Regions from separate parts of the Rahnella sp. WP5 genome, predicted to be linked through region 3. Evidence: predicted binding sites of a transcription regulator. Region 3 holds the regulator's gene; each other region holds the start of a gene.
What was found. Region 3 encodes PurR, which represses purine synthesis genes. Its sites were predicted from a motif close to CANGCAAACGTTTGCNTG; they were not measured.
Positions count from the first base shown of each region.

Region 1: the regulator PurR is predicted to act here: its motif matches at 4,865-4,882, upstream of EX31_RS24715 (L-serine ammonia-lyase).
Region 2: the regulator PurR is predicted to act here: its motif matches at 6,887-6,904, upstream of galS (HTH-type transcriptional regulator GalS).

Region 1 covers NZ_KN050721.1:709,237-720,241, forward strand. Annotated here, with positions in the region: gene EX31_RS24705 (TerC family protein) at 1-1,360, shown strand, start outside; gene EX31_RS24710 (EAL domain-containing protein) at 1,437-3,029, opposite strand; gene EX31_RS24715 (L-serine ammonia-lyase) at 3,473-4,837, opposite strand; gene EX31_RS24720 (CoA pyrophosphatase) at 5,045-5,647, opposite strand; gene pabB (aminodeoxychorismate synthase component 1) at 5,644-7,020, opposite strand; gene EX31_RS24730 (YoaH family protein) at 7,182-7,364, shown strand; gene purT (formate-dependent phosphoribosylglycinamide formyltransferase) at 7,455-8,633, opposite strand; gene dbpA (ATP-dependent RNA helicase DbpA) at 8,884-10,266, shown strand; gene yebF (protein YebF) at 10,428-10,793, shown strand; gene EX31_RS24750 (S9 family peptidase) at 10,925-11,005, shown strand, end outside.
Region 2 covers NZ_KN050720.1:315,247-326,251, reverse strand. Annotated here, with positions in the region: gene gsiD (glutathione ABC transporter permease GsiD) at 1-319, shown strand, start outside; gene fghA (S-formylglutathione hydrolase) at 383-1,240, opposite strand; gene EX31_RS18715 (S-(hydroxymethyl)glutathione dehydrogenase/class III alcohol dehydrogenase) at 1,252-2,376, opposite strand; gene EX31_RS18710 (putrescine utilization regulator PtrR) at 2,420-3,349, opposite strand; gene EX31_RS18705 (YbfB/YjiJ family MFS transporter) at 3,549-4,676, shown strand; gene folE (GTP cyclohydrolase I FolE) at 4,802-5,467, shown strand; gene yeiB (DUF418 domain-containing protein YeiB) at 5,643-6,797, shown strand; gene galS (HTH-type transcriptional regulator GalS) at 7,068-8,099, shown strand; gene mglB (galactose/glucose ABC transporter substrate-binding protein MglB) at 8,350-9,348, shown strand; gene mglA (galactose/methyl galactoside ABC transporter ATP-binding protein MglA) at 9,575-11,005, shown strand, end outside.
Region 3 covers NZ_JQJR01000014.1:21,024-32,028, reverse strand. Annotated here, with positions in the region: gene EX31_RS13855 (MATE family efflux transporter) at 20-1,393, opposite strand; gene EX31_RS13850 (riboflavin synthase) at 1,648-2,301, shown strand; gene cfa (cyclopropane fatty acyl phospholipid synthase) at 2,380-3,531, opposite strand; gene punC (purine nucleoside transporter PunC) at 3,892-5,103, opposite strand; gene punR (DNA-binding transcriptional activator PunR) at 5,240-6,145, shown strand; gene purR (HTH-type transcriptional repressor PurR) at 6,183-7,208, opposite strand; gene EX31_RS26555 (cytochrome bd-I oxidase subunit CydH) at 7,512-7,631, shown strand; gene EX31_RS13825 (C40 family peptidase) at 7,797-8,696, opposite strand; gene EX31_RS26500 (hypothetical protein) at 9,050-9,178, shown strand; gene EX31_RS13820 (Grx4 family monothiol glutaredoxin) at 9,159-9,518, shown strand; gene rnt (ribonuclease T) at 9,594-10,310, opposite strand; gene gloA (lactoylglutathione lyase) at 10,403-10,810, opposite strand; gene EX31_RS13805 (alkene reductase) at 10,973-11,005, opposite strand, start outside.

The DNA of each region.
Region 1 (11,005 bases), on a different contig from region 3:
GATGGTGAAACTAACCACGCCGCTGTTCAGTATTGCGCAGTTCAGTTTCTCCGGCCGTGATCTGATTTTGTTAGTCGGGGGGATATTCCTGCTATTCAAAGCCACCACCGAGCTGCATGAGCGGCTGGAAGGGCATGACGAGCATGGAGCAACGAATCGCGGCTATGCCAGCTTCTGGGCTGTAGTGGCGCAGATTGTTGTGCTGGACGCGGTCTTCTCGCTGGACGCGGTGATAACCGCCGTCGGTATGGTGAATAACCTGGCCGTCATGATGACTGCAGTGATTATCGCCATGGGCGTGATGCTGCTGGCATCGAAATCGCTGACCCGTTTCGTAAACAACCATCCGACCGTCGTGGTGCTATGCCTCAGCTTCCTGCTAATGATTGGTCTGAGTCTGATTGCTGAAGGCTTCGGTTTCCACATTCCGAAAGGTTACCTGTACGCCGCGATTGGTTTCTCTATCCTGATTGAATTGTTCAACCAGATTGCGCGCCGCAACTTCCTGAAAAGCCAGTCCAGCCGTCCGATGCGTGAACGTACAGCGGAAGCTATTCAGCGACTGATGGGCGGGAAACGCCAGAATGAGCATGAAGATGAGCCCGCCGGCGATGTATTGCCAGCCGGTGAAACCTTTGCGGAAGAAGAACGTCACATGATCACCGGCGTGCTGACGCTGGCGTCACGCTCCCTGCGCAGCATCATGACGCCACGCACCGAGATTTCCTGGGTAGACTGTGAAAAGTCACCGGACGAAATCCGCAGTCAGCTTCTCGATACGCCGCACAGCCTGTTCCCGATTTGCCGTTATTCACTGGATGATGTTATCGGTGTGGTGCGTGCCAAAGATCTGCTGGTGGCGCTGGAAAACGGTGAAAGCATTGTCGCGTTCGCGGAAAAAACGCCGCCGATTGTGGTGCCGGAAACCATGGACGTCATCAACTTGTTAGCCGTTCTGCGTAAAGCCAAAGGTCGTCTGGTGATGGTCAGCAATGAGTTTGGTGTGATTCAGGGGCTGGTGACGCCGCTGGATGTGCTGGAGGCCATCGCGGGTGAATTCCCGGACGAAGATGAAACGCCGGACGTCGTGACTGACGGTGATAGCTGGATTGCTAAAGGCGGAACCGATTTGCATCTGTTGCAGCAAATTCTGGACGTCAAAACGCTGGTGAATGCCGACGACGATTTTGCTTCTCTTGCCGGGCTGCTGCTGTCGAAATCAGGACAAATGCCGGTCGTGGGTGAAGTGATCGAAATGGCGTCGCTGCACTTTGAAATTCTTGACGTGTCGGAATACCGTATCGAACGCGTGCGTATTACGCGGCTGAAATCAGAAGACAAATGGGATGAAGACCAGTAACGGGGCTTTATTTCGGGATGTAAAACGGCGACTCAGGTCGCCGTTTTTTATGGTCGGGGAAAACGGGCTCCCACCTTCAGACCGGATCTGTATTATCCTGCAATTCCATGTTTTGCGTAGTTTTTTTATAACGTTCCAGCCAGATCGGGAATACTTCTATAGGCATCGGGCGGGCAAAGTAATAGCCCTGCAATGAATCGACCCTGCGTTCGCGCAGATAATCTACCTGCTCACGGGTTTCCACCCCTTCAGCAATCAGCTTTAGATTGAGACGCTGCGCCAGTGTGATGATGGTATCCGTGACGGTGGCGTTAATCGCATCGGTGCCAATGGAGGCCGTAAACGCCTGATCGATTTTCAGCACATCGGGATTAAGGGTTTTGAGATAGCTCAGGGAACTGTGACCCGTCCCGAAATCATCAATGGCCAGCAGAATACCCATTTCTTTCAACTGTGAAATCTCAGCAGCACGTAACTCCTGTAACCGCGTCCGTTCCGTCAGCTCCAGCATGAGAGAAACTGACGGCTGCGCCGGAAGCCACAGCTTTCGGATGTCATCAACAATTTCCATATTATTAAAGTGTTGTGCTGCAACATTAATACTGACGTAAAAACCCGGCGTTGCCGGAAATACGGACAGATTTTCAGCGACTGTCTGAATGAGATAGCGTGTCAGCGCAATGATTAAACCGTGCTGTTCTGCCAGAGGAATAAACACATCGGGCGAAACCCATTCCTGCCGGCGGTTTTTCCAGCGCATCAGTGTTTCCACGCCAATACAACGGCCATCCGTACTGTTAATAATGGGCTGACAATAAACTTTAAACTCGCGGTGGGAAATGCCGTGGCTGATTGGATAAGCCAGACTGATGCGACTGCCGGAGAACAGATATATGGCTGTTGCTGTCAGCAGGCTGATCAGAACCGACAACGGCAGATGTGAAAACAGCTCCTCCCAGGCCAGTGTGCTGGCTTCTTCACCATAAATAGAGACCGCAAAATCATATTTTTCCGATCGGGCGCTCAGCAAAGGGGGGCGCGGCAGGGCACTGGTGTTGATGATTGAATTTTTGCCGTATTCGAGATTTTGTTGTCCGACGTTGAGAACGATGTGGCTGGCATAAGGCGGCTGGGGCTCGAGCAGGAAATTCGACAAGATCCCGATGTTATAGACAAACAGTTCACCGTTAAGATTATCCGGTGTGGTCGGATGCCATAAAACCAGCGTCGGTGTATCGACACGGCTCCATTTCGAAGCGCGCAGCTCAAGTTGGGTTTTACCCTGTGCGAAGGAAGGCAAGGTTTGATTGAAATTCAGATCCAGCGTGCCCACCAGGCTTGAACAAACAATGGTGCCGTTGCTGACGAGACTGATTGAACGTAATGTTTGCATGCGGGCGACGGTTTGCTGCAACAGAGGTTGCTGTGCCTTACAGGCGAGTGTCTGGTCGAAAGGAATAATTTTGCCGGCCGGAGAAGCGGGTTCAAGCAATTTTTCCAGTTTTTCAACGGTGTGAACAGCCACCCGTTTTTGATCTTCGGCGATAACCTGGGCTTGTTCGTAGATACGAATGCCCAGCGTCAGAAGCAGCGTACATATCCCCATTGCACTGGCGAGCGCAATGCGATAGTAGCGATACTTCGCGAGTCCGGTCTGGGAGAACAGCATCGTTCTAATCCTTTTATCCCGAGTTAAAGGCAGGCTCAAAATTATTATTTTAAAGGGTTACCGATGCGTAACAGCCATTTCGTTTTTATAGAGAGTAGCTGTAAATCGTCGGGCGCTCAGTTTGAGTAGCGGCAAACTCCCTATATTTCTCTGTTCAAATCGAAAAAAAACATACAGGTGACAGTGTCACTGAGGTTTTTCCTGTCCATTTCCGACATTTACGCAGACGTAATAAGGGGGACCCGGACAGGGAAATCAGCATGCCGCACCTGCAGGGTATAATGCAAGTCTCACTACCATTATGTATTGATAATACAACAGGTTGCTGTTAGCGAAGGTTTTATTGCTGCCGGCTACCGGCCAGGTGGTATTTCCTGCGGTAAATTGGTTGAAATTAATACAACCTGAAAATACCGCAGGAAGAGGTCATCTTTTCGACCGGATCAGTCGCACTGAACCTTAATCGCCAGACCGCCACGCGAGGTTTCCCGATATTTGGAATTCATATCTTTACCGGTTTCGTACATTGTCTCAATGACTTTATCCAGTGAAACTCTCGGCTCACTGGTACGGCGTAATGCCATACGGGCGGCATTAATGGCTTTCACTGACGCGATGGCATTACGTTCGATGCACGGTACCTGAACTTGTCCGGCAACAGGGTCACAGGTTAATCCCAGATTGTGTTCCATGCCAATTTCGGCCGCAACGCATACCTGTTCCGGGCTGCCGCCCAGCAATTCCGTCAAGCCTGCCGCCGCCATTGAACAGGCTACGCCAACTTCACCCTGACAGCCCACTTCAGCGCCTGAAATCGACGCATTCATTTTATACAGAATACCGATAGCACCGGAACTCAGGAAATAACGCAGATAAATGTCCGGGCTGACCGACTGAATGAACTGGTCATAATACGCCAGCACCGCAGGCACAATGCCGCATGCGCCGTTGGTGGGCGCCGTCACGACACGTCCGCCCGCCGCATTTTCTTCGTTAACCGCGAGGGCAAACATATTCACCCAGTCGATCACGTTCATCGGGTCACTGGAAAGTTTGTCGTTAGACACAAGCATCCGGCGCAGGGCAGAAGCACGACGCGGCACCCGCAACGGGCCAGGCAGAACGCCTTCGGTATTCAGGCCGCGATCGATACAGGCCTGCATGGTGTGCCAGATCTTCTCGAAATACTGCTCGATGTCCTGCTTACTGTGTTGCGCCAGCTCGTTTTTCATCACCAGACCGGATAATGACAGCCCGGTTTCCTTACATTTTGCCAGCATTTCACTGGCCGAATTAAAGCTGTACGGCACCATCACTTCATCCAGCACAGGCTGACCGAAATGCTCGTCATCAACGATAAAGCCGCCGCCGACCGAGTAATAGGTTTTGCTGTAAATCATCTTGTCGCCAGCAAAAGCGTGAATTTGCATGGCGTTTTCGTGACGCGGTAAATTCTCCCCGCGGAACACCATACCGGTATCACGTGGGAAATCGACTTCATGCTGGGTTCCGCCCAGCGGCAGACGCTCACGTTGCTCAACGTCGCGGATAAAATGCGGAATGCCGTCGATGTCGACGGTATCTGGCTGATTGCCCGCCAGACCTAAAATAATGGCGATATCTGTGTGGTGGCCTTTACCTGTCAGAGACAAAGAACCAAAAACGTCCACGGCGACACGCGTAACGGCAGGCATCATGCCCTTTTCCAGCAGGTCATCAGCGAACTGTTTGCCTGCTTTCATCGGGCCCAAAGTATGGGAACTGGAAGGGCCAATCCCGACCTTGAACATGTCGAAAACGCTAATCACGTCGAATACTCCTGTAATAGATTGCGGCAGGGAACGGGATCCCTGGCTTCCATAAATGAACCAACACCAGAGACAGCCCTTATGGACGGGTCTCTTGTTCTTATGGATAGACTTATAGTTTAAAAGGGCTGAGAGGCAAAAGTTTCATTTTTCGCATGAAATAAACTTATTTGATGCAAAAGTGTGATCGTAATGTAATCACTGAGCTCAGACTTCAACCTGCCGGGCCAACTGACGGATGATTCCCGCCGTCAGCCCCCAGACAAATTGTTGCTGATACCAGGACAGATAAACCCGGTGGTGAGTGCCTCTGCGGTGAATATCCAGAGGGTGATAACGAGCGAGATCAAAGGCTTCCCGCAGCGGCATTTCAAACAACTCGGCGACTTCATCTTCCGCGGGATGCAGTGGTACATCAACAGGCAACAGCCCGATAACCGGCGTGACCTGAAAACCGCTGCTGCTGTCCTGCGGCGACAGTGTGCCTAATATATGAACCTGTTCAGGGGGGATCGCGACCTCTTCATGCGCTTCGCGTAATGCGGTGGCAATAATTGAGGCATCGGAAGCATCTGCTGCACCACCGGGAAAGGCGACCTGGCCGGCGTGTTTACGCAACTGATCGGAGCGGCGCGTCAGTAAAAGGGTCGGTTCCGGACGGCAGATAATCGGGATCAACACAGCGGCGTGGCGGGTTCCGCGCAACGCCGCAGCAGGCAGGCGCGGCTGCTGCAATTGAAAACGCAGGATGAAATCTTCCACAGCAGGTGAAAACGTCTGTAAGGGCGCGTGTTGTTCCAGCAGCGTCACGGCTGTATTTCTCCTAATTCAGGCAGAATACGGGCAATCTTATCAAAAGTTTCCTGATATTCCGCCTGTTCCTGACTGTCAGCGACGATCCCGCCACCCGCCCAGCAGTAAATTTTGCCCTGTGCGGTGAGCAATGTGCGGATGGTGATATTGCTGTCCATCGTGCCGCAGCAACTCAGATATGCAATGCTGCCGCAATAGCCGTTGCGCCGTTGCGGTTCAAGTTCTTCGATAATTTCCATGGCACGCACTTTGGGCGCACCGGTAATGGAGCCACCGGGGAAACAGGCACGCAATAAGGCGCTGGCGTGACAGGTTTCGGGTAACCGGGCGGTGATCGTGCTGACCAGATGATGGACGGCGGGGAAGGGCTCCACAACGAACAGCTCCGGCACCCGCACACTGCCGGGTGTCGCCACGCGGCCAATATCGTTGCGCAGCAAGTCGACTATCATCAGGTTCTCGGCGCGATCCTTTTCCGATGCCGCCAGTCGTTCTGCCTGCTGCATATCCTCAGTCGGATCTTCGCAGCGCGGCAGCGTTCCCTTAATCGGGCGGGTCTGGATTTCAGCGTCTTTCAGCCAGATGAAACGCTCGGGAGAAAGACAGACAACGGCATTTTCCGGCAGACGCAGAAACGCGGAGAAAGGGGCGCGGTTAGCCTGATTGAGGCGCAGGAAAGCCTGCCATTCATCGCCGCTGTATTCTGTCGAAAACCGCTGAGCCAGATTGATCTGATAGCAATCACCACTGTGAATATATTCCTGAATCTTACGGAATTTCTCACCGTATTCTTCGCGGCTCATATTTGCCCGCCACGGCGCATGTAAACGGAAAGGCGCAGGAGAAGGAACAGGTTGGTACTGGGCCAGCCAGCGTAAACGTTCAGAAATGTCACCCTGGCAAATCAGCGTCAGGCGCTGTAAATGGTGATCGGCAATCAGCGCCCAGTCATAAATCCCTGCCGCCATATCCGGCAGGTCAATATCCCGTTCTGCAGTTTCAGGCAATGTTTCTATCCTGCGCCCCAGGTCATAACCGAACAAACCCAGTGCGCCGCCCAGAAAAGGAAAATCCGCTGAACTTTCTGCCTGTAAACCGGCCACTGCCATTTGCTCTTCCAGTAAAGCAAACGGATCTTCTGCCCGGGTTTCGGCCATGCCGTTGTGCTCAATCTGCGTTAGCTTGCCACGTGTGGTCAGCGTGATCAGCGGATCGGCCACCAGAATATCGAAACGATTATGCTGGTGCTGTGCCGAACCTGAATGCAGTAACATCGCCCACGGCAAAGCAGAAAGCGGCGCGAACCGTTCAGTTATTGCATCGGGCTGATAAGGTAATGAATGGAAAACAACGGGTTGGGCGAATGGCATGACGGGTATGAGTTTCTCTGGCGCAGTGACTATTTTTCAGGATCCTAACACAGATCGGGCTGCCTGAAAGCAGCGCAGGCGATTTGCGTGAATAAGGCGTATACTGTGCAACCCCGCACTGCGCGGGCTTTTTATTATCACCCGTACAACAGGACACTCCCATGCTGACAGGTATGCCTTCATTATCACATCACGAACAAGAACAGGCCGCCGATCGTATCCGCCAGTTAATGGAAAACGGCATGAGCAGCGGCGAAGCCATTGCGACAGTTGCAGAAGAAATCCGCGAAACGCATAAAGGCGACCGTGTGACCGTCATTTTTGATGACGAAGACGACGAATAAAACGTTGCTCCGCAGTTTCCCTTTGCTGCAAAGAAAAACCGGACTCTTTTCAGGCGTCCGGTTTTTTTTCATCTCAGCGTCAGGAATGGATTAGCCTTTAACCACCACTGCCGCCGCTGCCTGTTTGGCCTGTTCCACGGCGTCTTCAACGTTGTCCGCCGTCGCCAGCGCTACGCCAAGACGGCGCTTACCACTGATTTCCGGCTTACCGAACAGACGGATCTGGTTGTAACCGGTCAGTGCGTTTCCCAGGCCGGTAAACGTCACGTTGCTGCTGGTCAGTTCCGGCAGGATTACGGCAGAAGCGGAAGGGCCGAACTGGCGGATATTGCCCACCGGCAGACCGAGGAATGCGCGCACATGCAGGGCGAACTCTGATAAATCCTGAGAAATCAGCGTCACCATCCCGGTGTCGTGCGGGCGAGGTGACACTTCGCTGAAGATCACTTCATCACCACAAACAAACAGTTCAACGCCAAACAGGCCTTTACCGCCCAACGCTTTCACCACTTTCTCTGCGATGTCTTTGGCGCGCTGCAATGCAAGGTCTGTCATCTGCTGTGGCTGCCAGGATTCGCGGTAATCACCGTCTTCCTGACGGTGTCCGATTGGCGCACAGAAATGAATGCCATCAACGGCGCTGATCGTCAGCAGGGTAATTTCAAAATCAAACTTCACCAGACCTTCGAGGATGACCCGTCCGCCGCCAGCACGGCCACCTTGTTGGGCATAATCCCATGCCGCCTGTAACTGATCGGCACTGCGGATCAGGCTCTGACCTTTACCGGAAGAGCTCATCACCGGTTTGATAATGCACGGATAGCCGATGGCGTCGATCGCCTCACGGAAAGCCGCTTCATCATCGGCAAACTGATAAGTGGAAGTGGGCAGCTTCAGCGTTTCGGCAGCCAGACGACGGATGCCTTCGCGGTTCATGGTCAGGCGTGTCGCTTCAGCACAAGGCACGACGTTGTGACCCTGTTTTTCCAGCTCGACCAGCATGCTGGTGGCAATCGCTTCGATTTCCGGCACGATAAAATCAGGGTGTTCGCTTTCGATAACCTGTTTCAGTGCATCGCCATCCAGCATATTAATGACATGGCTGCGATGGGCGACCTGCATCGCGGGTGCATCGGCGTAGCGATCAACGGCGATCACTTCCAGACCCAGTCGCTGGCATTCAATCGCCACTTCTTTGCCCAGTTCGCCGGAGCCTAATAACATGACGCGGGTGGCGCCAGTGCGCAGTGCAGTACCAATGGTTAACATAGCTTCGTACCCAGATCTGTGTGAAGGAAAATAGGAATTTCGGCGCGCAGTATATCTGAAATTATTGTCGACGAAAACGATTGCGCAGTGCTGTTGATAAATTTAAGCGGGAATAAAAGCAGGATTTTTTTAGCCTGTTTTCTGCCGTTTAAGGCAGTCTGCGGGCGTCTCTGTTATCATTTACCCAAACCATGGCGTCAGGCTTCCTGCCGCTGTCCCGATTTTTGCCTCACATAAAGAGTTATCGCCCTTGAGCACGCATTCCTTTTCTGCCCTGACATTACCCGTTGAGCAACTTTCTAACCTGAATGAACTGGGTTACACCGAAATGACCCCGATTCAGGAAGCGTCGTTGCCTGCCATCCTGCTGGGTCAGGACGTCCGCGCCAAAGCCAAAACCGGCAGCGGTAAAACAGCCGCTTTCGGTATCGGTTTACTGAACAGCATTACCGTTTCACAGTTCGTCGCTCAGGCGCTGGTATTGTGTCCGACCCGCGAACTGGCCGATCAGGTCAGCAAAGAATTACGCCGTCTGGCGCGTTTTACCCAAAACATCAAAATTCTGACTCTGTGCGGTGGCCAGGCAATCGGGCCACAGCTTGAATCGCTGGTCCATCCGCCGCACATTGTGGTGGGTACGCCGGGCCGTATTCAGGAGCATTTGCGTAAAGGCACGCTGAAACTGGACGAACTGAAAGTACTGGTGCTGGATGAAGCGGACCGCATGCTGGATATGGGCTTTAGCGAAGATATCGAAGATGTCGTCAGTTATACGCCGCAGGATCGCCAGACGCTGCTGTTCTCCGCGACGTATCCGGACGGCATTGAGCGCATCAGTTCTAAATTTCAGCGTCAGCCGCTGAAGGTAGAAATCGAAGGTGAAGATGACATTGCTGATATCAGGCAGATTTTCATCGAAGCCGACAAACATCAGCGCTTATCGCTGCTGGCCGCAGTGCTGTATCAGTATCAGCCGACTTCCTGTGTGGTGTTCTGTAACACCAAACGTGACTGTCAGGATGTTTGTGATGACCTGAAGGCGAAAGGCATCAGTGCGCTGGCGCTGAACGGCGACCTCGAGCAGCGTGACCGCGACCGCGTACTGGTGCGTTTCTCCAACGGCAGTTGCCGCGTACTGGTGGCGACAGATGTGGCGGCGCGCGGGCTGGACATTAAACAGCTCGGCCTGGTCATTAATTACGAGCTGTCTTTCGACCCGGAAGTTCACGTTCACCGCGTGGGCCGTACCGGTCGTGCGGGCACCAGTGGTCTGGCCGTCAGTCTCGTGACACCGCAGGAAATGCCGCGTGTAACGGCGCTGGAAGATTACACCCGCCAGCGGTTTACCTGGCAGCCCGCAGCGCAGGCACTGGCCGCCGCCCCGGTGGCGCTTGATCCTGAAATGGCAACGTTATGCATCGATGGCGGCCGTAAAGCCAAAATCCGTCCCGGCGATATTCTGGGCGCGCTGACCGGTGACGCCGGGCTGACCGCAGCTGAAGTCGGTAAAATCGATATGTTCCCGGTTCATGCTTATGTGGCGATTCGTCAGAAGAGCGCTAAGAAAGCGCTGCAACGTTTGCAGGAAGGGAAAATTAAAGGCAAGAATTGCAAAGCCATTATCTTGCGTTAACCGGGTTTCTTATCGCTTTGCATTGGTCGTCTTGTTGTTAATGTTGTGTTATTGCCTTGTTGAGGATTATATTATCTAACGCAAGCGATGACCTTGTCTTATGTAGGGATATTGTCCGGCAAGGTCAACTGAATGAACGACAAAGACTGGGAAGACGAACGATGAAAAAGATAATCTTGGGCGTTGTGATGGCCGTTGCAGGAATGAGCGGTCTGAGCCAGGTTGCACAGGCCGATGAGCCTGAAGTGAGAACGGCAACGGTAACACCCTGTTCCACGGCCACAAAAGATGAAGTGGCAGCACTGGTTAAACGTGATTTCCTGCAAAACCGTATTCCGCGCTGGGATGCAGATAAAAAAGTGCTCGGCACTTCCACGCCGGTCGCGTGGGTGGTGACTGACAGCATCAGCGGCAATAACGCCAGATGGAATATCCCGCTAAAAGTGCGCGGTGATCACACTGATAAAACCTATCAGGTGACCCTCAACTGCCAGATCGGCGAAATCAGCTACAGCACGCCGGTATAGCCTTTCTGCACTTCCGGTTGCGTCCGTTATTTCTTAGCGGACGCATTATTTCCCTGCATTGACGTCTCTTGGTTTCCCTGCCTAAACCTGTCACTCTTGTCACACCGCAAAGAGGACAAAGAGATCCCGAGATGATGACACCTCCAAAGGCTGAAAAACGCCCGCAAACCCTGAGCGTACACGGCGATGACCGCGTCGATAACTATTACTGG
Region 2 (11,005 bases), on a different contig from region 3:
GGCGCGCAGCATTGGCGCCTCTGACGCCACGATTTTATTCCGCCACATCCTGCCGGGCACGTTGTCATCGATAGTGGTGTATTTCACCATGCGTATCGGTACCTCGATCATTACCGCCGCCAGTTTGTCGTTCCTGGGTATGGGCGCACAGCCCCCGACGCCGGAGTGGGGCGCGATGCTCAACGAAGCCCGCGCCGATATGGTCATGGCGCCGCACGTCGCCATATTCCCGAGCCTGGCAATCTTCCTGACCGTACTGGCGTTTAATTTGCTGGGGGATGGATTACGGGATGCGTTGGATCCGAAATTGAAGAATTGAGATTTTTGCTTCTCCCCCTTCGCAGGGGAGAAGCAGATGGCTTCTATTTTTAGGAACCTGCACTCATGAAGGGGAGTGCAAAAACTCCGCATGGAATTTCAGGTGATCTTCCACAAATGACGCAATCGTAAAGTAACTGTGATCGTACCCCGGCTGAACCCGCAGTTGTAACGGCCAGCCGCGTTGTCGGGCGATCTCCGCCAGTTTTGCCGGTTGTAGCTGATCCGCCAGGAACTGATCGCTATCGCCCTGATCGACTAAAATCGGGAACGATTTTTGATCCGCTGGCAATGAACTCAGCAGGTGGCAACTGTCGTATTGTAGCCACTGACTTTCGTCATCCCCCAGATACGCGCTGAACGCTTTACGTCCCCACGGCACCTGAGCCGGATTCACGATGGGCGCAAACGCTGACACCGAACAGAAACGCTGCGGATTACGCAGCGCCAGCATCAGCGCACCGTGGCCGCCCATTGAGTGGCCGAAAATCGACTGACGTTCGCTGACCTTGAAATGGTCGCTGATCAGCGCAGGCAGTTCATCAAGCAGGTAATCGTACATCCGGTAATGCGCTGCCCACGGCGCCTGCGTGGCATTCAGGTAAAAACCGGCGCCCTGACCGAGATCGTAACCGTCGTCGTTGGCGACACCTTCACCGCGCGGGCTGGTATCCGGCATCACCAGAATCACACCGAGTTCTGCCGCGACGCGCTGCGCCCCGGCTTTGATCGTGAAGTTTTCATCATTACAGGTCAGGCCCGAAAGCCAGTACAGCACCGGCTGCGGCGCGTCGTGTTGCGCCGGAGGCAGATAAATGCTGAACGTCATGCTGCAATTCAGGCTCTCAGAGGTATGGCGGTAGCGCTGCTGCCAGCCGCCAAACATCCGGTGTTCTTCGAGTAGTTCAATCGAGCTGCTCATTGACACATTCCTTACTTATTAAAATGAATAACCGTACGGATAGATTTCCCTTCGTGCATCAGGTCAAAGGCTTGGTTGATTTCTTCCAGCGGCAGGGTGTGGGTAATGAAATCGTTCAGGGCGAATTCGCCGTCCAGATAACGTTGCACAAGGCCCGGCAACTGGCTGCGGCCTTTCACACCACCGAAAGCAGAACCACGCCATACGCGGCCTGTCACCAGCTGGAAGGGGCGGGTGGAGATTTCTTCGCCTGCACCGGCCACGCCGATGATGACAGATTCGCCCCAGCCTTTGTGGCAGCATTCCAGTGCGGAACGCATCACATTGACGTTACCGATACATTCGAAGGAGAAGTCCACGCCGCCATCGGTCATTTCGACGATCACTTCCTGAATCGGCTTGTCGAAATCTTTCGGGTTGATCAGATCAGTTGCGCCGAGTTTACGCGCCAGATCGAATTTGCTGGTGTTCAGATCGATACCGATGATGCGGCCTGCGCCAGCCATCACCGCGCCGATAATCGCAGAAAGACCAATCCCGCCGAGACCGAAGATCGCCACGGTGTCGCCTTTTTTCACTTTAGCGGTGTTGATGACCGCGCCCATCCCGGTGGTCACGCCACAACCGAGCAGACACACTTCTTCCAGCGGCGCTTCTTTGTTGATTTTCGCCAGGGAGATTTCAGGCACCACAGTGTATTCGGAGAAGGTGGATGTGCCCATGTAATGGAAAATTGGCTTGCCGTCTTTAAAGAAACGGGTGGTGCCGTCCGGCATCAGGCCTTTACCTTGTGTGGTGCGGATCGCCTGACACAGGTTGGTCTTGCCGGATTTGCAGAACTTACACTCGCCACATTCCGGTGTGTACAGCGGGATCACGTGGTCGCCCACGGCCACGCTGGTGACACCTTCGCCGACGGCTTCGACGACACCGCCGCCTTCATGGCCGAGGATCGCCGGGAAAACACCTTCCGGATCTTTGCCGGACAGCGTGTAAGCATCAGTATGACAAACACCGGTGGCGACAATACGCACCAGCACTTCGCCTTTTTGCGGCGGCATCAAATCCACTTCTTCGATGGACAGAGGTTGATTCGGGCCCCAGGCGACGGCCGCACGTGTTTTGATCATTTGCATTTTTTAGCTCCAGTCAGGTGTTTTTACTTATTCGGATTTTAAGTTAATAAGTCGGATGCAACGCCGGATCGTGTTCTGCGGCGAGCGGATGTTTCAGTAACGGGATCACCCCGTCATTCTGTTCGATGATCAGTTCTTTCAGCGCCCGGACATTCGGGCTGAACGCATCCCGGCGCCAGATAAGCCAGGTGGCGGTATCGGCGAATTCATCCGGCATTTCGTGAATTTCTACCCGCTCGTGGCCGGGCAATTGTTCCAGCACAGAACGCGGGATCATGGCGATACCCGCACCGCTGGCGACACAGGCCATCATGGAATGATAGGACTGAATCTCCAGGGTGTTAGCGACCGGCACATTCATGTGTTTGATCCAGCCCTGTAAACGCTGGCGGTAGGAACAACTGGGGCGGAATGCAAAAACGGTGTGGCCGCTGCGACCCGCAGGCACTTCCAGCGGTGACTCGCCCGGCGGGGTAATCACCACCATGCGTTCGCGAAAAGAAATACAGCCATTGATATCGTCAAAATCGATCGGACCATCAACCAGGGCTGCGGCGAGACGTCCGGCACGCACGCTGTCGATGATTTCTCCGGAAGTCGCCGTCACCAGCGACAGCGCCACTTGCGGAAACTTCTGATGATAAGCGGCGAGCAAAGAAGGCAGGCGTGTTGCCGCCGTGCTTTCCATCGACCCCAGCGCGAAATTCCCGGCCGGTTCACCGGCATGCATGATGCTCATCGCTTCGTCGCTCAGCGCCAGAATGCGCTCGGCATAGTTGAGGAAGTTATGGCCCATGGCGGACAGGCGGATGCGTTGCTTCTCGCGGATAAACAGATCGGTGCCCAGTTCGAGTTCGAGCTGACGCAGTCGGGTGGTCAGGTTCGACGGGACACGATGCAGTTGCTCTGCCGCACGCGCCAGCGAACCGGTTTCCGCTACGCAGCAAAACATCCGTAACTGAGTGAGATCCATGATGGGTTCCTGTGTTCTCTAATCGTAAACAAGTTGGTTTGTATTATTCAGTTTCCGTGATTGTATCCATAAGGCATCATAGCGACAACTTCCAATTAACTTTCTTTTAAGAAATCTGCTGTTTTCGGCGACAGGCTTTGAGTATGTTTACTCACTGTTTCTAATATGTTGCATTGCGGTTTCTTTTGACGGAGCGGTTATGGCTTTTCGTATTGCGCTGAGTGGTTTTCTGGCTTTTGTCGTCGCGATGGGTATCGGGCGTTTTGCCTTTACGCCGCAGGTTCCTTTAATGATAGCTGAACATCAGTTCAGCCTGACCGGCGCGGGGCTGGTCGCCGCGTTCAACTATCTCGGTTATCTGTGTGGCGCGTTTGATGGCATGCGTGCCAGCAAACATCTTGAACGCCGTTTGTGGCTGGGCGTGTGGGGCGGCGTGATCCTGACATTGCTGTCGGCGGTAATTTCCGGCGAAGTGCTGCACAGTATTGTGCGCTTCCTGATCGGCTGGACCAGCGGCTGGGCGATGGTCATGGTATCAGCGTGGTGTAACGAACGGCTGGCGCATTATGGCCGTCCGGCAATGAGTGCCGCGGTGTTTGCCGGGCCGGGCGCGGGGATTTTCCTCAGCGGCATGTTAGCGGTGGGTATTCACAGTTTGCAGCTCACCTCAGCGCAGGCCTGGTGTGTTTACGGCGTGCTGGCGCTGATTTTCGTGGCAATTATCACGCCGAATCTGCCGCGCAAAGGCGACCTGCACCGTTCGCACATGGCGACTGAGCCACTGGTGATGACGCCTGCGCTGAAGCGTCTGGTGTGGAGTTACAGTCTGGCGGGCTTTGGTTATATCCTGCCCGCGACGTTTTTATCTCAGATGGCGAGTGCACGTTTTCCTGACAGTCTGTTCGCGCAGTTTGTCTGGCCGGTGTTTGGCGGCGCTGCGGTTATCGGCATCATCATCGGTATTCTTACCCGCCATTGTCTGACTACGCATACCCGCCTGGCGCTGACACTATGGATCCAGGGGCTGGGGATTTTGTGCGCGGAAGTGGTGCCGGGCGTCAGTGGTCTGGTACTCGGCGCGTTACTGACCGGTGGTGGTTTCCTCAGCGTGGTGCAATTGGCCTTACAATACAGCCGCGAGCTTGCACCCAATCACAGCCGTTATATGGCCGGATTGCTGACGACCGGTTACGCCGTCGGCCAGTTATTCGGACCGGTTCTGTCGGCGATTTCTACCGCGCTGACCCATCGTCTGGAGCCTGCGCTGTATGTCGCGCTGGCCGGTTTCATTATTGCGGGTGCGCTGGTCTTCCGGCATAAACGATAAGTTGCAGCTATTTCATCCATCATGAAGCACATTCACTGGATTCTGAACCGGCTCTCTACTACAGTAAGCCACCTCATTTTAGCGTGATCTGCGTCAAAGTGATTACATCTGCCGGAGAAGAAAGAATGCCAATCCTGAGTAAAGAAGCCATTTTGGTTCACGAGGCCCTGTTAGCCCGTGGTCTGGAAACCCCTCTGCGTGAAGCTTTGCCGATCGACAATGAAACGCGCAAGCAGCGGATCCAGGAACATATGACCGGCATCATGCAGCTTCTCAATCTGGATCTTTCCGATGACAGTCTGGCGGAAACGCCGCACCGCATCGCCAAGATGTATGTGGATGAAATCTTCTCCGGACTTGATTACGCCAACTTCCCGAAAATCACCGTCATCGAAAATAAGATGAAAGTGGATGAAATGGTCACCGTGCGCGATATCACCCTGACCAGCACCTGCGAACACCATTTCGTGACCATCGACGGCAAAGCGACTGTGGCGTATATCCCGAAAGACACCGTAATCGGCCTGTCGAAAATCAACCGCATCGTGCAGTTCTTCTCACAGCGCCCGCAGGTTCAGGAGCGTCTGACCCAGCAGATACTGGTTGCCCTGCAAACTCTGCTCGGCACCACCAATGTCGCGGTTTCCATTGATGCGGTGCATTACTGCGTGAAAGCGCGCGGTGTGCGTGACGCGACCAGCGCAACGACGACGACTTCGCTCGGTGGTCTTTTCAAATCCAGCCAGAATACGCGTCAAGAATTTTTAAGAACCGTCCGCCATCCGTCGTAACTAAAGCCGCAGCGGTGTTCGCTGCGTTCGGAGACCCGAATCACTGACATCAGTCAGCTCATCGGGCTCTACGCACTGGCTGCCATGCTGCAACTTCATTTACTTGGATGGTAGCCACCCTGATTTTCTTCCCTTATTCTTAAATATCTCAATAATCTTCAAAAGGAATGTCAGGGTGCGCTCACGTATTGCCACGCTCGACTTTGCCCGTGGCCTCGCCATTTTTGGCATTCTCCTGCTCAATATCAGCGCCTTCGGTTTACCGAAAGCCGCTTACCTGAATCCGGCATTTGCCGGAACGCCTTCAGCTTCTGATACCTGGACCTGGGCGGTGCTCGACGCGCTGGCGCAAGGCAAATTCCTGATGATGTTCGCCATGCTGTTTGGCGGCGGTCTGTTTTTATTGCTGCCGCGCGGCAAACACTGGATCCAGGCCCGGCTGTCGATTTTATTACTGTGCGGTTTTCTTCATGCCACCCTGATGTGGGACGGTGATATTTTGCTGTCATACGGGCTGATTGGTCTGGTGTGCTGGAGGATGGTGCGGGAAGGGCGCAGCAGTCAGTCGCTGATTTCAACGGGCATCATTTTGTATCTGATCGGTGTGGCGGTGCTGGCGATGCTGGGGTTTATTACCTCGCCAAAGCCCGGTAGTTTCTGGCTTCCGGGACCGGCAGAAATTCAGTATGAACAATACTGGCGGCTGAAAGGGGGTTGGGAAGCTATCCGCAACCGGCTCGATTTACTGTCGTCCAGTTTGCTGGCGATTGGCGCGCAATACGGCTGGGAACTGGCGGGCGCCATGCTTATTGGCTCCGGCCTGATGCGCAGCGGATGGCTGAAAGGTGCGTTTCGCGTCTCGCATTACCGCAAGGTCGCCGCCGTACTGTTACCGCTTTCATTGCTGATTCAGATCCCGGCGATTTATCTGCAATACCGTACCGGCTGGGACTACCGCTGGAGCGGTTTTCTGTTGCAGGTGCCGCGTGAAATTGGCTCGCTGATGCAGGCGGTGAGCTATCTGGCGCTGTGTTACGGCTTCTGGCCGCTGATTTCCCGCTGGCGCGTCACGCACTGGATTTCGCAGACTGGCCGTATGGCACTGACCAATTACCTGTTACAGACGCTCATCTGCATCACCTTCTTCAATGTTTTCGGCTTCTATCAGCACTTCGACCGCCTGCAACTGGTCGCACTGGTGCCGCTGGTCTGGGCGTGCAATGTGCTGGTGACATTGCTGTGGTTGCGTCATTTCCGCCAGGGGCCGGTGGAGTGGCTCTGGCGTCAACTGACGGCGAAAGCAGCGGGTGAAGAACTAAAAGCTGCCTGAACCTGACGTTGATATATCATCCTAAATGATGGATTTGGGATGAAGGTTGCATATTTGTATGTAAACGTTTTCTTTCCTGTGACGAGATTCACGCAGGCGTTTTCGCAAAATGTTTAGGATAGCGGTCGTGCCTCTCCGATGACCACTACACTAAAAAAGGAAACGCCATGCGCACTTCACCTCGCTTCTCTTTGTCTGGTTTCTTTACCTCCTGGGTCAAAAATTTCCGTATTCCTCCGTACCATTCCCTGACTGATCACGGAGCGACGCATGGTCACAATTCGTGATGTCGCCCGGCTGGCGGGGGTTTCTGTCGCCACCGTGTCACGTGTTCTGAACAATCCGTCTATTGCCAGCAAAGAAGCGCGCGAGCAGGTGTTACAGGCTGTCGCCACGCTGGGATACCGGCCCAATGCCAATGCGCAGGCACTGGCGACGCAAAGCAGCGATACCATCGGCGTGGTGGTGATGGATGTTTCAGACCCGTTCTTTGGCGCGCTGGTGAAAGCCGTTGATACCGTCGCGCAGCAGCATCAGAAATACGTCCTGATAGGCAACAGCTATCATATTGCTGAAAAAGAAAGGTATGCCATTGAAGTTCTGATTCGTCAGCGCTGTAACGCACTCATTGTGCATTCCAAGGCGCTGGGGGATGACGAGCTTTCGCGATTTATGGATCAGGTGTCGGGCATGGTGCTGATTAACCGTGTCATTCCGGGCTACGAGCACCGCTGTGTCTGGCTTAACAACGTCAGTGGCGCGGAAATGGCGACGCGTTTGTTGCTGTCTCAGGGGCACCAGCGCATTGGTTACATCGGTTCAAGTCATGGCATCGAAGACGATTTGCAGCGCTACCAGGGCTATTCGCAGGCAATGACGCAGGCACATCAGAGCGGAGATGCGCCCCCTGCCGCATGGCGGGCGCAAAGTTCGCCGGATCTGCAGGGCGGGGAAGCGGCAATGGTGGAACTGCTCGGGCGTAATCTGCACCTCAGCGCGGTGTTTGCCTACAACGATTCGATGGCTGCGGGGGCGATGGCCGTGTTGAAAGAAAACGGAATTAACATTCCCGATGACTTTTCGCTGATCGGTTTTGATGACATTCCGATTGCCCGCTATACCAGCCCGAAAATGACCACCGTGCGTTATCCGATCGTTTCCATGGCGACGCTTGCCACTGAACTGGCTTTAAAAGGTGCGGCAGAACAGTTAGCTACGGGCGTTTCGCATTGCTTCATGCCTACGCTGGTCAGACGCCACTCGGTAGCTCCCTGGCAAAATGTGGCACCCGTCACTTATTGATCAAATAACGCGATGTAACCGTTTTCAATCTGTGAGAACTTTCACAGTTTATTAACATCGGGCGCATTATGATTCATTCGTTTTCAATATGATTCAATTTGGGTCCGGTTTGCCGGACTTGTTTCACAGCGAGTCAGGACGTTATAAGTCAAGGATGGCAGGCACCCACAATCGTGACGTGGAGCTGTACTGCTCCCGCAGGGATTTCCGGTGCCAAATTCTGTAACACCCTACATAACCGGAGATACAAATGAATAAGAAGGTCTTCACCCTGGCGACTCTGGCTGCAAGCATGATGTTTGGTTTTGCCGCACATGCTGCTGATACTAAAATCGGTGTCACCATCTACAAATATGACGACAACTTCATGTCCGAAGTTCGTAAAGCCATTGAGAAAGATGCGAAAGCCACTCCAGATGTGCAACTGCTGATGAATGACTCGCAAAACAGCCAGTCTACCCAGAACGACCAGGTTGACGTTATGCTGGCGAAGGGTGTTAAAGCGTTGGCCATTAACCTGGTTGACCCGGCTGCTGCCCCGGTCATCATTGAAAAAGCCCGCGGTGCTGGCATTCCTGTCGTTTTCTATAACAAAGAACCTTCCCGTAAAGATTTAGACAGCTACGACAAAGCCTATTATGTCGGGACTGATTCTAAAGAATCTGGCGTGATCCAGGGTGAGCTGATTGCTAAACACTGGAAAGCTAACCCGGCCTGGGATCTGAACAAAGACGGCGTGATCCAATACGTGCTGATCAAAGGCGAGCCGGGCCATCCGGATGCTGAAGCGCGTACTAAGTACGTCATCAGCACCCTGAATGGTAAAGAAGGCCTGAAAACTCAACAACTGCAGCTTGATACCGCCATGTGGGATACCGCACAGGCGAAAGACAAGATGGATGCGTGGTTGTCCGGTCCTAACGCTAACAAAATCGAAGTGGTTATCGCCAACAACGATGCGATGGCAATGGGTGCTGTAGAAGCGCTGAAATCCCATAACAAAACCAGCATTCCGGTATTTGGTGTGGATGCCCTGTCAGAAGCGCTGGCACTGGTGAAATCTGGCGCAATGGCCGGTACCGTGTTGAACGATGCAAACAATCAGGCGAAAGCCACGTTTGATCTGGCGAGAAATCTGGCTGACGGTAAACCAGCGGCCGAAGGGACTAACTGGAAAATCGAAAACAAAGTCGTGCGTATTCCTTACGTCGCTGTGGATAAAGACAACCTGTCTTCCTTCGTGAAATAAGAATGCAGCGGCAGCAGTAAAGACAGACAGCAATAAAAAACAAAGCTAAGCAGTGGCAAAAATAATTGCGGTTAAGCCGTAAATAAAGACTAAGTATGATTAGACGTTAATGCTTATCTGACAGGACGTCATGTCGCTCTGCGTGTGGTGCGTATACCGGCCATACGCAGGGCTGACATCAGGTATTAATACACCCGTTTATTTTTATCTTTAGCCAGGTATAACTATGGCCGATAATACGTTATCTGACACAACATCAAAACCGGACGAATTCCTTCTGGAAATGAGTGGTATCAATAAATCATTTCCTGGCGTCAGGGCGTTAGATAATGTGAATTTAAAAGTGCGTCCTCATTCTATTCACGCCCTGATGGGTGAAAATGGCGCCGGTAAATCCACATTATTAAAATGCCTTTTCGGGATATACAGCAAAGATTCCGGTACCATTCTTTTTCAGGGACAGGAAGTTAATTTTAAAAGCTCGAAAGAAGCGCTGGAACAGGGCGTGTCGATGGTCCATCAGGAATTAAACTTGGTGTTGCAACGTACGGTCATGGACAACATGTGGCTGGGACGTTATCCGACCAAAGGACTATTTGTCGATCAGGACAAAATGTACAAAGACACCAAGGCGATTTTCGACGAACTGGACATTGATATCGACCCGCGCGACAAGGTCGGTAAGTTGTCCGTTTCGCAGATGCAGATGATCGAAATCGCTAAGGCGTTTTCCTACAATGCAAAAATCGTCATTATGGACGAACCGACGTCCTCGCTGACGGAAAAGGAAGTGAACCATCTGTTCACCATCATCCGTAAGCTGAAAGATCGTGGCTGCGGCATTGTGTATATCTCGCATAAGATGGAAGAAATCTTCCAGCTGTGCGATGAGATAACCATTCTGCGCGACGGTCAGTGGATTATTACTCAGCCGCTGGAAGGCCTGGACATGGATAAAATCATTTCCATGATGGTCGGCCGCTCACTGAGCCAGCGTTTCCCTGACCGCCAGAACGTACCGGGTGAAGTTATCCTCGAAGTCCGTAATCTGACCTCGCTGCGCCAGCCTTCCATTCGTGATATTTCCTTTGATTTACACAAAGGGGAAATCCTCGGAATTGCCGGTTTAGTCGGTGCAAAACGTACAGATATCGTCGAGACGTTATTTGGTATCCGCGAGAAAGTCGCCGGAACCATTAAATTACACGGCAAAAAAATTAATAATCACAGTGCCAATGAAGCCATTAACCATGGTTTTGCACTGGTGACGGAAGAACGTCGTTCCACCGGTATTTATGCATATCTGGACATCGGCTTTAACTCGCTGATTTCTAATATTCGTCAATATAAAAATAGAGCCGGTTTACTCGACACTGCCCGGATGAAAAGCGATACCCAATGGGTTATCGATTCCATGCGGGTGAAAACGCCGGGACATAAAACCAGCATTGGTTCATTGTCGGGCGGTAATCAGCAAAAAGTTATTATCGGGCGCTGGTTATTAACCAACCCTGAGATATTAATGCTGGACGAACCGACGCGCGGCATTGATGTTGGCGCTAAGTTTGAAATTTACCAGTTAATCACCGAGTTGGCGAAAAAAGAGAAGGGGATCATTATTATCTCCTCTGAAATGCCGGAGTTGCTGGGTATTACT
Region 3 (11,005 bases):
GCGGATGAAGCCGGGGGGATTAACGGCCCGCTTTTTGCAAAATGGTGTAAGACGGTTGCTTCTGTAACCAGCGCATCCGCAATGTCATCATCAGCGCTGCGAAGGTCAGCCCCAGAATAAATCCGCACCAGAAACCGCTGGGGCCCATCTGCGGAACCAGAATATCGGTCAGTCCGAGAGCGTACCCTACCGGCAGGCCCAGCACCCAGTAAGCGACAAACGTAATATAGAAGATGGAACGTGTGTCTTTATAACCCCGCAAAATGCCGCTACCGATAACCTGAATCGCATCTGAAATCTGAAACAGCGCAGCAAAAATCAGAAGATGGGAAGCCAGAGTGACGACTTCCGGGCTGTCATTATAAAGGGAGGCAATGTGCTCGCGGAAAATGATGGCCGTCAGACTGGTGCAACAGGCCATCATAATTCCCGTTCCTATACTGGTATAAGCCGCAATCTTCGCGCCTTCAACCGACGATTCACCCAGCCGCGAACCCACACGAATCGTGGCGGCGACACCTAAAGACAGCGGAATGACGAACATCAGGGAACCGACGTTGAGCGCAATCTGGTGACTGGCGACAGCCACGATCCCAAGTGGGGAGACGAGCAGGGCAACGATCGCAAACAGTGTCACTTCGAAAAATAATGCCAGTGCGATTGGCATACCGAGCTGGATCAGACGGCGCAATGTCGGCCAGTCGGGTTTCGCAAACCGCGAATGCGGCTGAGTATCGCGCAGGGCACGATTGCGACGTACGTAAATCCGCATGATGAAGAACATGACCCAATATACGGTCCCCGTGGCGACACCACAGCCGACGCCACCGAGCGCGGGCGCACCGAACTTTCCGTAAATAAAAATGTAATTCACAGGAATGTTCACCAGCAGACCGATAAAGCCGAACACCATGCCTGGCTTGGTTTTTGACAAACCTTCACACTGGTCACGCAGCACCTGGAAGAATAAATAGCCCGGAGCGCCCCACATAATGGCATGCAGATAGCCGACGGCTTTTGCTTTCAGTTCGGGATCAATATTATGCATCAGGCTAAGAATATGGTCGCACTGTGACAGCACCGCGATGATCAGCACCGAAACCCCCGACGCCAGCCAGAATTCTTGCTGAACCTGATGACCAATTTTATCGCGACGCCCGGCTCCATTTAAATGCGCGATGGTTGGTGTCAGTGACAAGAGTAAACCGTGTCCGAATAAAATCGCCGGCAACCAGATTGAGGTGCCGACAGCGACGGCAGCCATGTCCGTGGCACTGACCGATCCCGCCATTATTGTGTCCACAACGCCCATGGATGTCTGGGCTATTTGCGCAAGGATGACCGGGATGGCAAGCGCTAACAAAACCCGCGCTTCTGCAAGGTACTTCTGCACAGATACACCTTTTTTCTTGATTATATTGAATAAAAAACGCCACAACAGATGGCATTAAACAGAGAGTAATAGTCCGAAGATTGTACATTGTCGGTATTTTTAAGCAAACAAAGCTGTTAATAGTTGGTTAAATAATGGAATTGAAGCAGACGGTGCTATTTCTTCTTGCAGAGATTTGGCTTTCAATTAATTCTGCGGCAAACTGAACGGAGTGACGTTTTAATACAACAGATTCAAACATTGAGGAAAAGGCTATGTTTACCGGAATTGTACAGGGAACCGGCACGGTCGTATCGATCGACGAGAAACCCAATTTCCGTACCCATGTTGTTCGTTTACCTGAAGATATGCTGGATAACCTGCAACTCGGCGCATCGGTGTCACATAACGGTTGCTGCCTGACGGTGACTGAAGTGAACGGCGACCTGGTGAGTTTTGATCTGATGAAAGAAACCCTGCGCCTGACAAATCTGGGCGAACTGAAAGAGGGCGACTCAGTTAATCTGGAACGTGCAGCGCGTTTTAATGATGAAATTGGCGGACATTTAATGTCTGGTCATATTATTTGTACGGCGGAAGTGGCAAAAATCCTGACGTCAGAAAATAACCGTCAGATCTGGTTCCGTATGCCGCATGAAGATTTGATGAAATATGTATTACATAAAGGTTATATCGGTATCGACGGTATTAGTCTCACCATCGGTGAAGTGACCCGCACCCGTTTCTGTGTCCATTTAATTCCGGAAACCTTGCAACGCACGACGCTGGGCATGAAACGTCTGGGCGACAAAATTAATATCGAAATCGATCCGCAAACTCAGGCGATTGTCGATACGGTCGAACGCGTATTAGCCAGTCGTGAAGCGGCGATCGCTACGGCACAGGCGATGATTGATAAAGCCGAATAAGTTATCTCAGACCCTTTATTGACATAAAAAAACCGGACATTCAGTGTCCGGTTTTTTATTAGCTAACGCATACAACTATCAGCGTGGTACGCGCATTCCGCCATCAACGCCTTGTGGGCTAAAGACGACTTGCCACAACTGAATGTCCCGGGCGCGGAAAGCACCAGCGCAGGCATTCAGGTAGTAGGTGAACATGCGGTGGAAACGTTCACCGTATTTTTCCGCCAGTTCCGGCCAGTGTTTCTGGAAGCGTTCATTCCACGCCATCAGCGTGCGGTCATAATCAGCGCCGATATTGTGCCAGTCTTCCATTACAAATAATGACTCACTGGTTTGTGCAATTTGTTGAACCGACGGCAGGCAACCGTTGGGGAAGATGTATTTATCAATCCACGGATCGACATTAAGGTCTGTTTTATTAGAACCGATGGTGTGCAGCAGGAAAATGCCGTCAGGTTTGATATTGCGTTTGGCGACATTAAAATAGGTCTGATAATTCTTCGGACCCACATGTTCAAACATCCCGACAGAAACAATGCGGTCAAACTGATCATTAAGGTCACGGTAATCCTGCAGCAGGATTGTGACATCCAGCCCTTCACAGCGTTTTTGAGCCAGTTTTTGTTGTTCAGCAGAAATCGTGACACCCACAACGCTCACGCCATAATTTCTTGCCGCAAACTCTGATAATCCACCCCAGCCGCAACCGATATCCAGCAAGCGCTGTCCCGGTTTTAATTGCAGCTTGTCACAGATCATTTTGAGTTTTGCTTCCTGTGCTTCTTCAAGCGTAGTGGCCTCTTTCCAGTAGCCGCAGGAATATTGCATGTACGGGTCGAGCATCAGAGTAAATAAATCGTTGCCCAGATCATAATGCTCTTTGCCAACAATCCACGCCCGTTTGCGGGATTGCAGATTGGTCAGGCGTGCTGCGGCGACACGTAAAGTATCTTTAAAATGGTGGGGGAGTTTACTTTCCAAACCGGCACGAATAACGCGCTGGAAAAAGATATCCAGACGGTCGCATTCCCACCAACCGTCCATATAACTTTCACCGAGGCCCAGAGAACCTTCCTGTAAAACACGCTTAAAGAAGTCAGTGTTTTTTACTTTAAGGTCGAAAGGACGATTACCGTTTACCTGAATATCTGCCATCGCCAGCATTTCACTGGCGATCCGGTACCACTGATTGTCCTGAATGCTTTGATCTTCTATACACGATGAACTCATAGCTTCTCCATCACTTTCTCTTCTGACTTATTAACCTGCCGGGAAAAGCAAAGGCTATTTTTGCAGGTCTTTATGAGAACAGACGACTAGCGCCTCGCCCGATATTCGACACCAACAGAGGAAATTAAGAAGAACGCCTGCGCGCCGTAAGACGTGCAGGAAAATCATCCTTGAAAAAGTACAAAAAAATAAGTGTGACACTGTCCGCGCGTCTGGCTTAAGTATGTGATAAAAGTTTTGTAAAAGTGCTATTTTATTTGGTTTTGTTGAGTATAGGCTCGCTGGCAGGCATTCTCAATAGTTAATCGTGATGAATGAAAATGCCCGTTAAGTGACTGTTACATCAGGGTATTATCACTATTAATTAGCATGCCTTGTCTGAGCTTCCTGCTCTGATTCCTGTCCATTGTCTTGCGGGCTTTCATGCTGCAAAGAGAGCCAGCGGCCCAAAACTACCAACAATAGTGTAGACAGCATGATCGTGACTGTCGCCATGAGCGGATGCACAATAAATGCGGAAACCAGCAAGCTGGCAAGGAAGCACAGCCCGAGCTGCAGCGTATTTTGCAATGCTGCCGCCTTGCCTGTATTAGCAGGAAACGGCATTAATGCATTTGCGACAACAATTGGGTAGGTTGCACCATTCACCAAAGCCATCAGACAGAAAGGGAGCAGCAGGCTAATCAGCCCGGCATCCGTGAACATGGCAACACAGAACAAAGTCACCATACTGACGCCGTAACCCGCCAGTAACCATGGCAGAATTTTATTACCGTCCAGCTTGCTGATCACAACACGGCAACCAAAACCACCAAGCAGGAAAGCAATAGTCTGCGGGACATAGCTCAGCCCGATGGCACCGGGTGAATAACCCATGTCGCTCAGGATAAACGGTGAACCCGTTAACCACGCAAAGAATCCGGCTGAACAGGCGGCATAAATCATGACATTCCCGCTGTAAACAGGCGATTTCAGTAACGTCGCAAACCCTGTTTTATCAGCCTTCGCTTGTTTTGCAGGTTTATTCTCACGCAGAGTCAGCGTCGTCAGCACCAGGACGACGGCGACTGCGGTCAGCAGAGCAAAAATGGCTTCCCAGTCAAAATGATTGAGTACCCACGCACCAAGTAATGGTGCCAGTGCCGGAGAAAGAGCCACTAACGGCATAATGCTGGCGAAGGTTTTTTTTGCCACATCGGCAGAGAAACGGTCAACAACGATTGCCTGCCAGGTGACTGCGGCGGCACAAACGCCCATCGCCTGTAAGAAGCGCAGGGCCAGAAGGGCGCGTACATTCTCAACCCAGATAACGCCCAGACAACCGACCGCAAACAGTGTCAGACCAAGAAGCAATACCGGTTTACGGCCGATCCTGTCTGACAACGGCCCCCATAACAACTGACCGAGAGCAAATCCGCCGAGAAAAATGCTCAGACTTGCGCTGATCATCCCGGGGCTGGTCATCAGACTGGTTTGCATGGCGCTGAACGCAGGCAGATACATATCAGTGGCTAAAAAGCCCAGCATGCTCAGTCCCGCGAGATAGAGCATAAATCCAAAGGAGGGTTTCATTATCGTCTCGTTAATTTATTTATTGCAGATGATGTGATGCAGATTACATACCGGAGGCGGAGTTTAACGCTTTGATAACAGGCTTGTGAAACGCTAATATTTGCACTCTGCTATCAAAAATATTGAAGGCTGAATTATGTGGTCAGAATACGCCCTTGAAGTGGTAGATGCCGTGGCAAGAACGGGTAGTTTTAGTGCGGCAGCGCAAGATTTGCACCGCGTGCCTTCTGCTATCAGCTATACCGTCCGTCAGCTTGAGCAGTGGCTGGCCGTGCCGTTGTTTGAACGTCGCCATCGTGACGTGGTACTGACGCCTGCGGGAAAGGTTTTTGTCGATGAAGCGCGGATTCTGACAAAAAAAATGATAGCCACGCGCCGGCAGTGTCAGCAGGTGGCGAACGGCTGGCGCGGCGAATTACGTGTGGCGGTTGACCGGATTGTAAAACCCGCACGGACACGGCGTCTGGTGCTCGATTTCTACCGCCATTTTGCGGACACCGAACTCATTATTCACTCAGAAGTGTTTAATGGTGTCTGGGATGCGCTGGTTGACGGGCGGGCAGACGTGGCGATCGGTGCTACACGCGCGATACCGGTTGGCGGGGGCTTCAGTTTTCGTGACATGGGATTTATGGACTGGCATTGCGTCGTCAGCCCGCAACATCCGCTTGCGCAGTTATCCGGCGCGCTGAATGATGATGAGTTGCGGCCTTATCCTGCACTCTGTCTGGAAGACACCTCCCGGACATTGCCTAAGCGGGATACATGGACGCTGGATAACCAGCGGCGGCTGGTCGTGCCAGACTGGACCTGCGCGCTGGAATGCCTGACCGAGGGCTTATGCGTGGGTATGATGCCGGTTCATCGCGTCACGCCGTGGATAGAACAGAAAAAGTTGCAGGTGCTGACGCTGGAAAATACGTTTCCCGACAGCCCGTGTTGCCTGACATGGGATCAAAGCAATCCGTCACCCTCGCTGGCCTGGTTGCTGGAATATATGGGCGATACAGAAACCATGAATCAGGAATGGCTGCGCGATTAGAAAAAAAACGCCTGCATCTGCAGGCGTTCGATATCTGTTAACGGCGGTAATCGCGGTACGGACCATCGGCTACGGAACGGCGTTCGACCAGTTTCGGATGCACCTCAATGGTCTGAGACTCTTCACGCTTACTGACAATTCTGTCCAGCAACATGGTAAAGGCCATTTCACCCAGACGTTCTTTCGGCTGATGCACGGTTGTCAGCGCGGGGGAGAAGTAGCGGGCGTTACGCACATTGTCGTAACCGATCACGGAAATATCCTGAGGAACGCGCAGGCCCAGTTCGTCTGCGGCACAGATTGCGCCCATTGCCATCACATCGCCACCACAGAATACGGCAGTCGGGCGGTGCTTCTGCATCAGAATTTTATGCATCGCCTGATAGCCCGATTCTGGCTCGAAATCGCCCTGAACTACCCATTCGTCACGCAGCGGAATATTGGCTTCAGTCAGTGCTTTCACAAAACCCTGGAAGCGGCCACCGCCGGTATTACGTGCCAGTTGGCCCGGGATCACCCCAATATCACGATGACCGCGTTCAATCAGATAACGCCCGGCCATGTAACCCCCTTCGAAAGCATTATCAATAATGCTGTCGGTGAAGTTCTTACGCGCTTCGCCCCAGTCCATGACCACCATTGGGATCGAACGGTGCTCCTCGAGCATATTGAGCAACTCATCAGGATATTCCGCGCACATCACCAGCAAGCCATCGACGCGTTTTTGCGCCAGCATTTGCAGGTAGGCTTGTTGTTTTTCCAGATTATTATGCGAGTTACACAAAATCAGCGTATAGCCTTTGGAGAAGCAGCTGTTTTCTACGGCTTCAATCACTTCGGCAAAATAGGGCGCTTCGCTGGAGGTGGCAAGCAGACCGATCGTTTTGGTGTTATTGACCTTCAGACTGCGGGCTACAGCACTCGGCGAGTAATGTAACTCTTTGATTGCAAGGAGAACCGCTTCTTTGGTTTCTTCGGCGACGAAACGTGTTTTATTGATGACGTGCGACACGGTTGTAGTGGAAACGCCAGCGCGCTTTGCGACATCTTTAATCGTTGCCATGTAAACAATGACTCCTGAACTCACGTGTTTCAGCACGTTAGCATTATGTTAATCGTTTGCTTGCGTGGATCTCACTGCTGGCTTCTAAAAGGGCAGTGAAATCGTTGGGTGGATTCTTCAGAATGAGGCGTGAAATACTCTCGGGTGAAATCAACCGGCACACAGGCGTGTTAACCGACAATTTTCTCTTATAATGCAGGAAAGTGGAAGTAAAATTCTCAGGGATACATTGTCATTCAGCACAAGATTTTAAATGTTAATTATGCGAAAATGCGTTGGCACACAATTAGTGTGGCTTAAAAAATGCCACAATTTGATCCGAAAGGGGGTTTGATGGACAGCAACCTGAAATTATCGTTGATCACCACGGTATGCGCTTTGCTTATGATTATCGCTTTCAGCTTCACTGCGGTGATGAACTGATTCAGTAAGTGAACCGCGATAAAAAAGGGCGATTCCTGTTACAGGAATCGCCCTTTTCAATTTTACGCAGTGGCCGTTACCGCCGATACTCTTCCCTGCAGAAACTCTTCGTTAAATGCTATTCAATGGCTGATTAGCGAAACTTCAGACTTAACGAATTGTTTATTATCGGATCGTTTTCGGCGTCATTACCCGGCGTGCACCCACATAATGATCTTGCCAGTAATCGTCGCCGAGAGAGGTGATTTTAATGTCTTCGCCCGTTCTTGGAGACTGAATAAACTTGCCGTTCCCCACGTAAACACCAACATGGTCTGCTGCGCCGCGGTTATTGATTCTGAAGAACACCAGATCACCGCTTTCAAGTTCGCCGCGTTTAACCGGAGCCGCATCGCGCAGGTGATACATTTCATTCGCTGTGCGTGGCATCTTAATACGGATCAAATCTTTGTAGGCGTAATAGACTAAGCCGCTGCAATCAAAACCGGTATTCGGCGAGGTTCCGCCCCAGCGATACGGTTTTCCTACCTGATGCATCAGTTTGGTCATCGCCGTTTGCTGGGCATGCTGATAGCGTTTTTTATGCGTTGCACTTAGCGTAATCGGTTTGCTGTCTTCTTCAGGCTTTTTACCTTTACGGTGCCGGCCATACGCTTCTTTTTTACTGACCCTTTCTGTGCTGTTTTTCGCGAGTGAACGGGTTTTGACGTGTTTCTCTGTTTTGCTTTCGGCCCGCGTGGTCTTCAGTGTCTTTTCTTTTTTACTTTCGGCCCGGGTCGTTTTGACACTTTTCTCCGTCGTGGTCTTTCGTTTAGCCAGTTCGGTGCTTTTAACTTTCTTCTTCGAATTCTTGTCCTGAATTTTTTGTTCTGTCACTGGCGCGATTTTAGTTTTTTTACTGGTTTTCGCGGCCACCGTTTTTCGCTTTCGCCGTTCTTCAGGTGCAGCCTGATTAACATGGCTTTTACGCTGATCGGCAGAAACACGTGTCTGCGGCGATGCATGTGCCATATTCAGAAATAGCTGGGTAAAGAGCAGCACAAAAAGCGTGAACAGTAAGCGCATAGCTTCGTTACCATGAGTGGTAGGTTAAACATCAGGGATGTCAGAGTATTGCCTAAAAGAACCTGACAAAAAAGCACGAATTGACTCGATTCTAGATCATATTGTGAGAAAAAGTTAATGGCTTTTTTTATGTCGAAATAACCGCCATTTTTAGTCAAAAAAATAACCACTTTTCATGGTGTTAATATTTGAGTTAAAGAATGGAATTTTGCAAATCTGGCGTTATCGGTGAACGTCAAAAATGTTATTCTCAATGAATGTTTAAAGATGTGAGCCTGAGCGCACACATTAAAGATTGTTAAATAAAATGCCAGTATTGAGAAAGACCCCACAAAAAATGGCGTTTTTATCTGATGGCTGCCATCGTTACAATAGAAGGTATTGTGATTGCGCACCGTCTCTTTATGCTGCGCGTGAAGAGTAATGATCGTGACAGCCTGTACCGGCTTGAGGAAGCAAGAAATGACCACTCCAACAATTGAAAAAATTCAGAAGCAAGTTTCTGAAAACCCGATTCTGCTGTACATGAAAGGTTCGCCAAAACTGCCAAGCTGCGGTTTCTCCGCTCAGGCTGTTCAGGCGCTTTCAGCCTGTGGCGAGCGTTTCGCTTACGTGGATATCCTGCAGAACCCGGACATCCGTGCTGAGATGCCAAAATTTGCTAACTGGCCAACGTTCCCGCAACTGTGGGTTGACGGTGAACTGGTTGGCGGCTGCGACATCGTGGTTGAGATGTTCCAGCGCGGCGAACTGCAGCAGTTGATCAAAGAAACCGCTGAGAAATACAAATCTTCTGAAGAGAGTAATACGACAGAAGACTAACGGTTTTTCGGCCGGAAAGTAAAAAGAGCGACATGATGTCGCTCTTTTTTTGTCTTCAGTTCGGTGCAAAAGTTGTTATTGCTGATTTTCTTCCGATGCTGTTTCGTCTTCGACTTCTTCGTCTGAAAGCGCCAGAGGCCAGCCGCCTAAGCGTTTCCAGCGGTTGACCAGCTCGCAGAACAACTCGGCTGTGCGCTCGGTGTCATACAACGCAGAATGTGCCTGGCTGCTGTCAAAGACGATGCCCGCGCTGATACAGGCTTTTGCCAGCACCGTTTGCCCAAGCACCAGCCCGCTTAATGCGGCGGTATCAAACGTGGCAAAAGGGTGGAACGGATTACGTTTCAGTCCGGCACGTTCAGCCGCTGCCATCAGGAAGCTGTGATCAAAATTGGCGTTGTGCGCCACGATGATCGCGCGGTTACAGTTTTGCTCTTTCATCCCTTTACGGATGACTTTGAAAATCTCATGCAGGGCTTCATATTCACTGACTGCACCGCGTAACGGATTGGTCGGATCGATACCGTTAAACGCCAGGGCTTCCGGCACCAGTATCGCGCCTTCAAAGGGCTCGACGTGGAAATGCACGGTCTCATCGCTTTGCAGCCAGCCGTCCTCATCCATCTTCAGGGTGATGGCTGCAATTTCCAGCAGCGCATCGGTTTTGGCATTAAATCCGGCGGTTTCTACGTCGATAACCACGGGATAAAAACCACGAAAACGGCCTCTCAGGGCGTTAATGTCACTATTCTCGGCCATTAGTTTCTTATCTTCATCGAATTCAGCACGCATTATGGCAAATTTTGCCGCCACTTGCAGGGTTGTGGCAAAAATGGGTCAATAAAAAAGGGCGCGATTGCGCCCCTGTCAGTGTTCGGGGAAGATTAATTCCCCAGCCCCTGACCTGCGTGTTTGGATTCGATCAGCTCGATTTTATAGCCGTCCGGATCTTCTACAAACGCGATAATGGTAGATCCGCCTTTGACCGGGCCGGCTTCACGGGTCACTTTCCCCCCTGCATTACGGATGTCATCACAGGTTTGCGCGACGTTATCAACGCCCAATGCGATATGACCGTAAGCCGTGCCGATGTCGTAGCTGTCGACGCCCCAGTTATAGGTCAGCTCGATCACTGCACCTTCACTTTCTTCGGTATAACCGACGAAAGCCAGAGAGTATTTATATTCAGTGTTTTCGCTGGTACGCAGCAAACGCATACCTAAAACATCGGTATAGAAGCTGATAGCACGTTGCAGATCGCCAACGCGAAGCATGGTGTGGAGTAAACGCATAGGTTCCTCTTTATTTGCAGGATGAGAGTTAACGGGTCAAGCCTAACTGATAGCCGCCGTTTTGTCTGTATTACGGCGACGGCTTGTTGAATGACTGACCAAAAAAAACAGCAGAAGGAGGGCCTCTTCTGCTGCAAGGAGTGAATCACTCTTTTTTAATTATTACAGTGTCGGATAATCGGTATAGCCTTGCGC